Regions from separate parts of the Streptomyces sp. NBC_00775 genome, predicted to be linked through region 1. Evidence: riboswitches for the same ligand, from Rfam matches in the RefSeq annotation. Region 1 holds a riboswitch; each other region holds the start of a gene.
The links. Region 1 has a riboswitch for cyclic di-AMP ahead of OIC96_RS19485 (LysM peptidoglycan-binding domain-containing protein). Riboswitches for the same ligand answer to the same signal wherever they lie in the genome.

Region 1 (3,168 bases):
GAGATCGGCGTGCTTCGAGTTCGAAGTGCCGGAGGAAACCTGGGTGTTGGGCCGTACCCGGGTCCGGCTGCGGCTGACGTCCTCGACCCCCCGGGGCCAGGTGATCGCCCGCCTCTGCGACGTGGCCCCCGACGGAGCTTCGACGCTCGTCACCCGAGGTGTGCTGAACCTGTCAGCGCGCTACGGCCGTGACCAGGCGGTTTCCTGGAAACCGGGCACTACGGAGGACGTGGTTTTCGACCTGAACGGCATCGGCTACGCGTTCCCGGCGGGCCATCGCATCCGCCTCTCCGTCTCCTCGGCGTACTGGCCCTGGATCTGGCCCCAGCCGGGCTCGGAGGCCGGCTTCACCCTGGATCCGGCGGGCAGCACGCTGGAACTCCCGCTGCGGGCACGGGAGTCGACGCCCTCGCTCACGTTCGAGGAACCGGAGCAGTCCGAGCCCCTGGGAGTCGTCGTCCCCGCGACGCTGGACGAACCCCGCCCGGAACGCCTGGTCGTCCGTGACGTTGCCGCTGGCACCTGGCGTCTGGAGGTGGACCCGCGCTACGGCGGCACGCGCGTGTACCCCGACGGCCTCGAATTCACCGAGGACGCGCTGGAGACGTACACGATCGACGCCTCCGATCCCCTGTCGGCCCGCGCCCGCTCGACCTGGTCGGTCCGCCTCCACCGCCCGGACCTGCCGTGGGACGCACGGGTGTCCACGACGTCCGAGATCACCTGCGACGCCGAGGACTTCATCACGTCCAACGAGGTGATCTGCAAGGACGGCGACGAGGTGGTCTTCCACCGGACGTGGGAAAGGAGAATCCCCAGAACGGCGGGCTAGAGGCCCAGGGGCGCCATAGGGAACGATCGCACCATGGCGCGATCGCGGACCGGGGAATTCCTGATGGACCTCGACGAGGGCATGCTCGCGTACTTCCGTGAGATGGCCCAGGAGATGGTCACGCGCTTCGGGATCTCGCGGGCGGAGGCGGTGGCGAGGATCAACAGGGCATACGAGGGGCAGCAGTTCGAGCCGTACCCCGACCTGATGTGCCACGAGCTTCCCGAATACTGGGGCTACGGCCTCTACTTCAAGCCCAACGCGGGCCGCCTCCCCGACGACGACCCCGACACGGATCTCTCCGCGTGGGAGGTCCGCCCGGCTCCGCCGAGGCACTCCCCCGCCTGGACGCTCGCACCGTAATGCCCGAGTTGCCCGCCTTGCCGCTTTGATTGCGCTTGGTCGCGTGAATTGGGTCACGCCCGACCAAACCCGGCGTCAGAGTCCCCTCGACGACTCCCCCTTTGCAAAAGGCAAGTTGAGGATCGAATTCCGGCGCAATCGGACGTTTCGCCCTCGCCATATCCAGGCTAAAGCGATCTTCACTGCGACATCAGGTCTTGTTCCCGACATGTGCTCTCGCATACGTTCGCCCCGATCCGAGCGGAACGCCGAATCCTGCCGCCGCCCGGAAACCCCACCCACCCACGCACGGCAGGAGCGGGGGACCCAGGTAAGCCGCCGATCCGGACCCCCGGAACGGCTAGGGGTGAAGCCGCGTCCACAGCGCGGCCGGGCATCTCCCGCCCGAACCCGACAGCTCACCTCGCAGGCACCGGAGAGGAAAATCGCCATGCCCGCACGAGGCAAGCACCGCCGCACGAAGACCAGCACCCTCACCCGCGGCATGGTCGCCGTCGGCACGAGCGGAGCCGCGCTCGCACTCCCCCTCGTGAGCGCGACCGGCGCCCACGCGGCCACACCTACACAGGTGGCGCAGGTGGCGCAGGTCGCGAAGACCGCCGCGACCACGACCACGGACATCCAGCTCCTCACCTACAAGGTGGCCGCGGGCGACACCCTCTCCACGATCGCGGCGAAGAACCCCACGAGCGGCGGCTGGAAGAAGCTGTACGAGGCGAACAGCGCGGTCATCGGCGCGAACCCGGCCGTGATCCGCCCGGGCCTGACGCTGACGGTGGGCACGAAGACCGTGAAGTCGACCGCGTCGAGCTCGACGGCGAAGGCAACCACGGCGACCGCCAAGTCCGCGGCGACCACGGCCACCCCCGCCTCCACCACGACGTACGCCAACAACCTCGACGGCTGGATCAAGCAGTCCCTGGCCATCATGGCCAAGTCGGGCATTCCGGGCACCTACAACGGCATCTACCGCAACGTCATGCGTGAGTCCTCGGGCAACCCCCTGGCCATCAACAACTGGGACTCGAACGCCGCCGCCGGCACCCCGTCCAAGGGCCTCCTCCAGGTCATCGACCCGACCTTCAACGCCTACCACGTCGCCGGCACCTCGACGAACCCCTACGACCCGGTCGCGAACATCACGGCGGCCTGCAACTACGCGGCGGCGGTGTACGGCTCGATCGACAACGTCAACGGGGCCTACTGACCAGCCCTCCCCCTGCCCGTCCCCCTACTACTCGTCCACCAGGTACCGGTAGACCGTCGACTGCCGGGCCTGGAACCCAAGACGTTCGTACAGCCGGTTCGCCGCCGGCCGGTCCGGCCGGGAGGTCAGATCGACGGTCCGGGCGCCCGCTTCCCGGGCCATCCGCAGAGCTTCCTGAGTCAGCAGCGCCGCGACTCCCCGGCCGCGCGCCGCAACGTCCACGACCACGTCCTCGATGCGGGCGCGCAGCCCGGACGGCATGGGAAGCAGTACCAGGGTCAGCGTGCCGACGATCTCGCCCGCGGCACGGGCGACCAGCACCGTGTTCGCATCGCAGGACACCATCCGGTCGACCGCCTCGCCGTCGAGGGGCTTGGCGGTCGACGACAACTGAGGCAGCAACCGGCCGAAGGCGTCGACAAGTTCTTGACTCGCTTCCCGGATGATCTCCACCTGAACGCTCATGCGCCGGAGCGTATCGGCCGCCTCCCGGACCGCAGGGGCACGACAGCGGGACGGCGGCGGGACGGGGATGTCGGCGCGGCCGGGCCTAACGAGCCTCGAACAGCCGCTCCAGCACCACGGCGATCCCGTCGTCCTCGTTCGACAAGGTCACCTCGTCGGCCACCGCCTTGAGTTCCGGGTGGGCGTTGGCCATGGCGACGCCGTGGGCGGCCCAGTCGAACATCGGGATGTCATTGGGCATGTCACCGAAGGCGAGGGTGGTGGCGGGGCCGAGCCCGAGGTGTTCGGCGGCGAGGGCGAG
Region 2 (3,168 bases), 250 kb from region 1:
CGCCTCCTCCACCCACCGCTCCCGCTCCCGCGCCAGCCGGACGACGAAGTCCGCGGCGAGCGCGAGCCAGCCGGCGGACGCCAGGGCCAGCGCGATACGGGACAGGGTCTCGTAGCCGGTCAGATGCAGCCCGACCGACATGACGCCGGTGGCCATGACGGCGGCACCGGCGGCGGGCGGTCGCTGGGCCCACCAGGTGCGGAGCGGGGAGACGGCTGCTGGCATGGGGCCGATGCTAGGGATCTTCGGGCCGGTTGCCCGCGGGCCACGCGCGCGCGTGGCGGATGACAAGCCTCACGCGCGCGTGCACCGCAAAAACGCCTTACGCCGGACGCACCACGCTGTGGATGATCGAGGTCCCGCCGTAGTAGATCGACTCCTCGCGGACGTACGCACCCGGCTTCGGCGCGTGGATCATCATGCCGTTGCCGATGTAGAGACCCACGTGGCTGACGTCGTCGTAGAAGAAGACCAGGTCACCGGGCTGGGCGTCGGAGAGGGAGACCGTCGTGCCCGCGTTCACCTGGTCGGTCGTGACGCGCGGCAGTGTGACGCCGGCGGCCTTCCAGGCGGCCTGGGTGAGTCCGGAGCAGTCGTACGAGCCCGGGCCCGTCGCGCCCCAGACATACGGCTTGCCGATCTGGGCGCGGGCGAAGGCGATGGCCTTGGCGGCCTTGGTGGCGTACGAGGAGTCCGTGGTGGTCGAGCTCGACGACGACTCCTGCTGGGCCGCCTTCGCAGCCGCCGCCTTCTGCGCGGCCGCCTGCTGCTGTGCCAGCTCGGCCGCCTTGCGGTCGGCCTCCTCCTGCTTCTTCTTCTCGATCGCCGCGAGCCGCGCCTTCTCCTCGGCGGTCAGGTCCGAGAGCAGTTCGCGGGCCGCGGAGAGCTTCTTCTGGACGTCTGCCTTGGACGTCTTGAGCGCGCTCTGCGAGGTGGTCAGCGTCTGCAGGCTCTTGGAGGCCTCCGCGCGCTTCTTCGTCGTGGCGGCCTGCTCCGTGATGTAGTCGTCGACGGCCGCCTTCTGGCGGGTGGTCAGGCGGCTCATCAGCTGGGTCTGGTCGAAGTAGTCCTGCGGGTCGTCGGCGAGCAGGAGGGTCGCGGTGTCGGGGGCGGCGGCCCCGGTGCGGTACTGCGCCGCCGCGAACGAACCCAGCTCCTCGCGCGAGGTGTTGAGCTTCTCGGTGCGCTTGGCGACGTCGTCGAGGAGGCTGTCGACCTTCTTGCGCTGCTTGGAGGTCTTCTCCTTCGCCGCGTTGTACTTCTCGGTGGCCGTCTCGGCCTGGTGGTAAAGGTCGTTGACCTTCTTCTCGACTTCTTCGAGGCTCGGCCTCGGCTCGGCCGAGGGCGCGGCGTTCGCCGTCTGGGAGAGCAGGGCCACCGAGGTGAGCGCCGCCGTCGCCAGGGCGGCGGGGGTCCGTATGCCTGCTACGCGCGTACCCGTAGGACGCGGTGTGCGATGCGACGCCAAGAGAGGCGACTCCTTCCGTCATCCGCCTACCGAGTTAGCTGTCGGGTTCGGGCGGGTGGTTCCGGAAGGTTTGCCCTACGGTCCTTGCCCCACAAGGCAGGTGGACCGATTCACCCCAAGGTCGGTTGGGTCCCCGGCTCCGGCTGCCGCGAGGGCGCGCCGAACTCGGCGGAGGCCGCACGGCCCGGCGATGTTCGCCGGTGCGGGTCGAGCGGCCTGCCCGGCACGCTAGCCAACTCGTGTGGCCCGTGTGAAGGTTGATGTGCGATATGCCCGATACATTTTCGTGACCTTTGCCCTGGGCGTCACCCCGCGCGGTCAATCCGGAATGATCTATGGCGACTTGTCAGGAGTAGTGACGTCCGCCCCGCTCCGGGCGTTAGTTTCCGGTCGGTCACGATCGGATGCCGCGTCGGCTCTCGCGCGACAGCGGGCAGCCGTACGCCGCCGAAGCCGGGCTGCCTGGCAAGGCGGCGACCGTCACCGACCGTCACCGAACGTGACGGAACGGTTCTGGGGGGGGTGGGAGGGTGCCGGCGGCCGGCACCGGAAGATCCTGGGTTCCTGAGCCGCGTCACGACTTCCGGTCGAGTTTTCAGGGTGGCGGCGGGCTGTCAGTGGGGCGGCCTAGACTCGGAGAGCGATGAGCAGCCTCTTTGATGACAGCTTCCTGGCGGACCTCAAGCCCTCACGGGCCCACGAGGAAGAGCCCCCGCCGCCGCCCGAGGACGATCACGTGCCGGAGCCCGTTCCGGACGATCTGTTCGGCGGGAAGTTCGACGTGCCGCCGGACCGGGACGCGTACTACCGCGACGGCGCGCCCCGGCCCGCCGTGGACGCGGCGGCGCTGCTGGACGGGCTGAACGAGAACCAGCGGGCGGCCGTGGCGCACTCCGGCTCCCCGCTGCTCATCGTGGCCGGCGCGGGCTCCGGCAAGACCCGTGTGCTCACGCACCGGATCGCGTATCTGCTGGCCGAGCGCAATGTCCACCCCGGCCAGATCCTCGCGATCACCTTCACCAACAAGGCCGCGGGCGAGATGAAGGAGCGCGTCGAGCACCTCGTCGGCCCGCGCGCGGGTGCGATGTGGGTGATGACCTTCCACAGCGCGTGTGTGCGGATCCTGCGCCGCGAGAGCAAGAAGCTCGGCTTCACCTCCTCGTTCTCGATCTACGACGCCGCCGACAGCAAGCGCCTGATGGCCCTGGTCTGCCGCGACCTGGACCTCGACCCCAAGCGGTTCCCGCCGAAGTCGTTCAGCGCCAAGATCTCGAACCTGAAGAACGAGCTGATCGACGAGGAGGACTTCGCGGGCCAGGCCGCCGACGGCTTCGAGAAGACCCTCGCTCAGGCCTACGCGATGTACCAGTCGCGGCTGCGCGAGGCCAACGCGCTCGACTTCGACGACCTGATCATGACGACGGTCAATCTGCTGCGCGCCTTCCCGGACGTCGCCGAGCACTACCGCCGCCGCTTCCGCCACGTCATGGTCGACGAGTACCAGGACACCAACCACGCGCAGTACGCCCTGGTCAGGGAGCTGGTGGGGCCCGCCGACAGCGACCCCGGCGAGCTGTGCGTCGTGGGCGACGCCGACCAGTCGATCTACGCCTTCCGCGGCGCGACCATCCGCAACATCCTCCAGTTCGAGGAGGACTACTCGGACGCGACGACGATCCTGCTGGAGCAGAACTACCGCT
Region 3 (3,168 bases), 1.6 Mb from region 1:
CGGCGACCCGCAGCTCGCCCTGACCGCCGTGCGGCGCGTCCTCGACGTCACCGCCGAGGAGGTCCAGGAGGTCGCCAAGGCCCGCCTGCGCCCCGACAACCGCGCGGTGCTCGTCTACGAACCGACCGCCGCCGAGACCGCCGAAGACACTGACGCCGCTGAAGACACCGACGAGGAGGCGGCGAAGTGACCGAGCTCGCCACCATGGACTTCCACCCGCAGCCCCAGGCCGGCGAGGCCAGGCCGTGGGCCTTCCCGTCGCCCGAGCGCGGCACGCTCGACAACGGTCTGACCGTCCTGCGCTGCCACCGCCCCGGCCAGCAGGTCGTCGCCGTCGAGGTGATCCTCGCCGCGCCGCTGGAGGCCGAACCCGCGGGCCTCGACGGCATCGCCACGATCATGGCGCGCTCGTTCTCCGAGGGCACCGACAAGCACTCCGCCGAGGAGTTCGCCGCCGAGCTGGAGCGCTGCGGCGCCACCCTCGACGCACACGCCGACCACCCCGGCGTACGCCTGTCCCTCGAAGTCCCCGTCTCGCGCCTCCCCAAGGCGCTCGGTCTGCTCGCCGACGCCCTGAGGGCACCGGCGTTCGCGGACAGCGAGGTGGAGCGACTGGTCCGCAACCGCCTGGACGAGATCCCGCACGAGGCGGCCAACCCGGCCCGCCGCGCCGCCAAGGAGCTCTCCAAGGAGCTGTTCCCGGCGACCGCGCGCATGTCGCGCCCGCGCCAGGGCACCGAGGAGACCGTCCAGAAGATCGACTCGGCAGCCGTACGGGCCTTCTATGAGAAGCACGTTCGCCCCGCGACGGGTACCGCGGTCATCGTCGGTGACCTCACCGGTGTCGACCTCGACGCGCTGCTGGCCGACACGCTCGGCTCCTGGACCGGCTCGTCCGCCGAGCCGCGTCCCGTGCCGCCGGTGAGCGCCGACGACACCGGCCGCGTGATCATCGTGGACCGGCCCGGCGCCGTCCAGACACAGCTGCTCATCGGCCGCGTCGGCGCCGATCGGCACGACCGCGTGTGGCCCGCCCAGGTGCTCGGCACGTACTGCCTCGGCGGCACCCTCACCTCGCGCCTGGACCGTGTTCTGCGCGAGGAAAAGGGATACACCTACGGTGTGCGGGCGTTCGGCCAGGTGCTGCGCGCCGCGCCGGACGGCACGGGCGTCGCGATGCTCGCCATCAGCGGCTCCGTGGACACCCCGAACACCGGTCCGGCGCTCGACGACCTGTGGAAGGTGCTGCGCACCCTCGCCGCCGAGGGCCTGACGGACGCCGAGCGCGATGTCGCCGTGCAGAACCTGGTGGGTGTGGCGCCCCTCAAGTTCGAGACCGCGGCGGCCGTCGCGAGCACGCTCGCCGACCAGGTCGAGCAGTACCTGCCGGACGACTACCAGGCGACGCTGTATCAGCAGCTCGCCGCGACCGGCACCGTGGAGGCCACCGCGGCCGCCGTGAGCGCTTTCCCGGTGGACCGTCTGGTGACCGTCCTGGTGGGCGACGCCGCGCAGATCGAGGAGCCCGTCCAAGCCCTCGGAATCGGTGAAGTGAGCGTCGTCCGGGCCGAGTAGAGCAGAGCGGAACAGAGCCACTCCCTGAGGACCCGGGTGACTGAAGAGTCACCTGGGTCTTCTTTTGTCCGGACTTCGTCCCCAAGATGTCCGTATTGGTAGGGAGGTTGCCTGTCTGCCCTGTGTCATGCGCTACAAAAGCCGTGATCCGTTTGTCGATTGAAAGATGTCCCGATTAGCGTCGGTGCGGCTGTTCGTCAGGCAGTGCGCCGCGCCCGCGGCACCGGACAGTCATCGCCGAGTCCCCGTACGGCGCGAGCCAGGGGAGCCGGGGACCCACGTAGTCCCTGGGGTGAATCGGACGCCCTCCCAGGAGGGGGTCCGTAGGAGACCTTCCTGCTCCGAACCCGTCAGCTAACCCGGTAGGCGAGAAGGAAGGAAAGGAACAGCCCCTACATGGCGTTCACCTGTGGCACAGGGAAGCACCGTCGCCCGAGCCGCGTGCAGCGCACGACCACGAACGCCGTCGGCGTCGCGGCGCTCGCCACCACCGGTGTCATCGGAACCATGGCCGCCCCCGCGCTCGCCGCGGAGTCCTCCGTCGAGCAGACCGGGCTCACCCCCGTCATCACCATCGGCGACTCCCTCGCCGAGAAGATCGACGCCCAGGCCGCGGCCCAGCAGCACGCCGCCGACGAGGCCGCCGCGAAGAAGGCTGCCGAGCAGGCCGCCCGGAAGCAGGCCGCGGAGGAGGCGAAGAAGGAGCGCGAGGCCAAGGAGCGCGCCGCCCGTGCCGCCGAGCGCAAGCGCCTCAACACCTTCGTCGTGCCGATCACCGGCTCGTACATCTCCACCGGCTACAAGGCCGGCGGCAGCCTCTGGTCCTCCGGCAGCCACACCGGCGTCGACTTCCACGCCGCGTCCGGCACCTCGGTGCACTCCGTGGGTTCCGGCACGGTCGTCACGGCCGGCTGGGGCGGCGCCTACGGCAACCAGGTCGTCATCAAGATGCACGACGGCACGTACACGATGTACGGCCACCTGTCGTCCATCGGCGTCTCCGTGGGGCAGACGGTCACCCCGGGCCAGCAGATAGGCCTCTCCGGGGCCACCGGCAACACCACCGGGCCGCACCTCCACTTCGAGGCCCGTACGACCGCGGAGTACGGCTCGGACATCGACCCCGTCGCCTACCTTCGCTCGCACGGCGTGAACGTCTGACGTTCGGCGGCGTGAACGTCTGACGACCGCTTCACCAGATCTCCACCACTTCCGATGCCCCGGCCCCGAGCCGGGGCATCGTCGTTTCGCACGGCCGTCTGTCCAAAAAATATCCCTGGATTCCGGCCTGCCATCGGAAATTCCGGCTCCCTGCAATAGAGTCACTGAACAAGCGTCAATCGATGGCGTTTCGCGGGGATTAAAGCGGAGGTCCGGTCATGCGTATTCCGGCGCACTCGGTATGCACGGCGATCCGTGACGACATCGTCGCGGGTGTCTACGAGCGAGGGAGCCGGCTCACCGAGGAACTGCTCGCGCGTCGCTACGGCGTCTCGCGCGTCCCGGTGCGCGAGGCGCTGCGCACGCTGGAGGCCGAGGGCTTCGTCGTGACCCGGCGGCACGCGGGCGCGTGCGTCGCGGAGCCCACCGAGC

Region 2: linked by a shared signal. The riboswitch ahead of OIC96_RS18300 (C40 family peptidase) and the one ahead of OIC96_RS19485 (LysM peptidoglycan-binding domain-containing protein) in region 1 are both predicted to bind cyclic di-AMP.
Region 3: linked by a shared signal. The riboswitch ahead of OIC96_RS12400 (M23 family metallopeptidase) and the one ahead of OIC96_RS19485 (LysM peptidoglycan-binding domain-containing protein) in region 1 are both predicted to bind cyclic di-AMP.

Annotation. Positions count from the first base shown of each region.
Region 1 is NZ_CP108938.1:4,377,540-4,380,707, forward strand. It holds gene OIC96_RS19475 (CocE/NonD family hydrolase) at 1-832, shown strand, start outside; gene OIC96_RS19480 (hypothetical protein) at 866-1,195, shown strand; cyclic di-AMP (ydaO/yuaA leader) riboswitch at 1,465-1,622, shown strand; gene OIC96_RS19485 (LysM peptidoglycan-binding domain-containing protein) at 1,626-2,402, shown strand; gene OIC96_RS19490 (GNAT family N-acetyltransferase) at 2,430-2,867, opposite strand; gene OIC96_RS19495 (HAD family hydrolase) at 2,953-3,168, opposite strand, start outside.
Region 2 is NZ_CP108938.1:4,131,027-4,134,194, reverse strand. It holds gene OIC96_RS18305 (tellurite resistance/C4-dicarboxylate transporter family protein) at 1-225, opposite strand, end outside; gene OIC96_RS18300 (C40 family peptidase) at 323-1,468, opposite strand; cyclic di-AMP (ydaO/yuaA leader) riboswitch at 1,477-1,649, opposite strand; gene pcrA (DNA helicase PcrA) at 2,112-3,168, shown strand, end outside.
Region 3 is NZ_CP108938.1:2,773,794-2,776,961, reverse strand. It holds gene OIC96_RS12410 (M16 family metallopeptidase) at 1-190, shown strand, start outside; gene OIC96_RS12405 (M16 family metallopeptidase) at 187-1,575, shown strand; cyclic di-AMP (ydaO/yuaA leader) riboswitch at 1,801-1,958, shown strand; gene OIC96_RS12400 (M23 family metallopeptidase) at 1,972-2,736, shown strand; gene OIC96_RS12395 (GntR family transcriptional regulator) at 2,955-3,168, shown strand, end outside.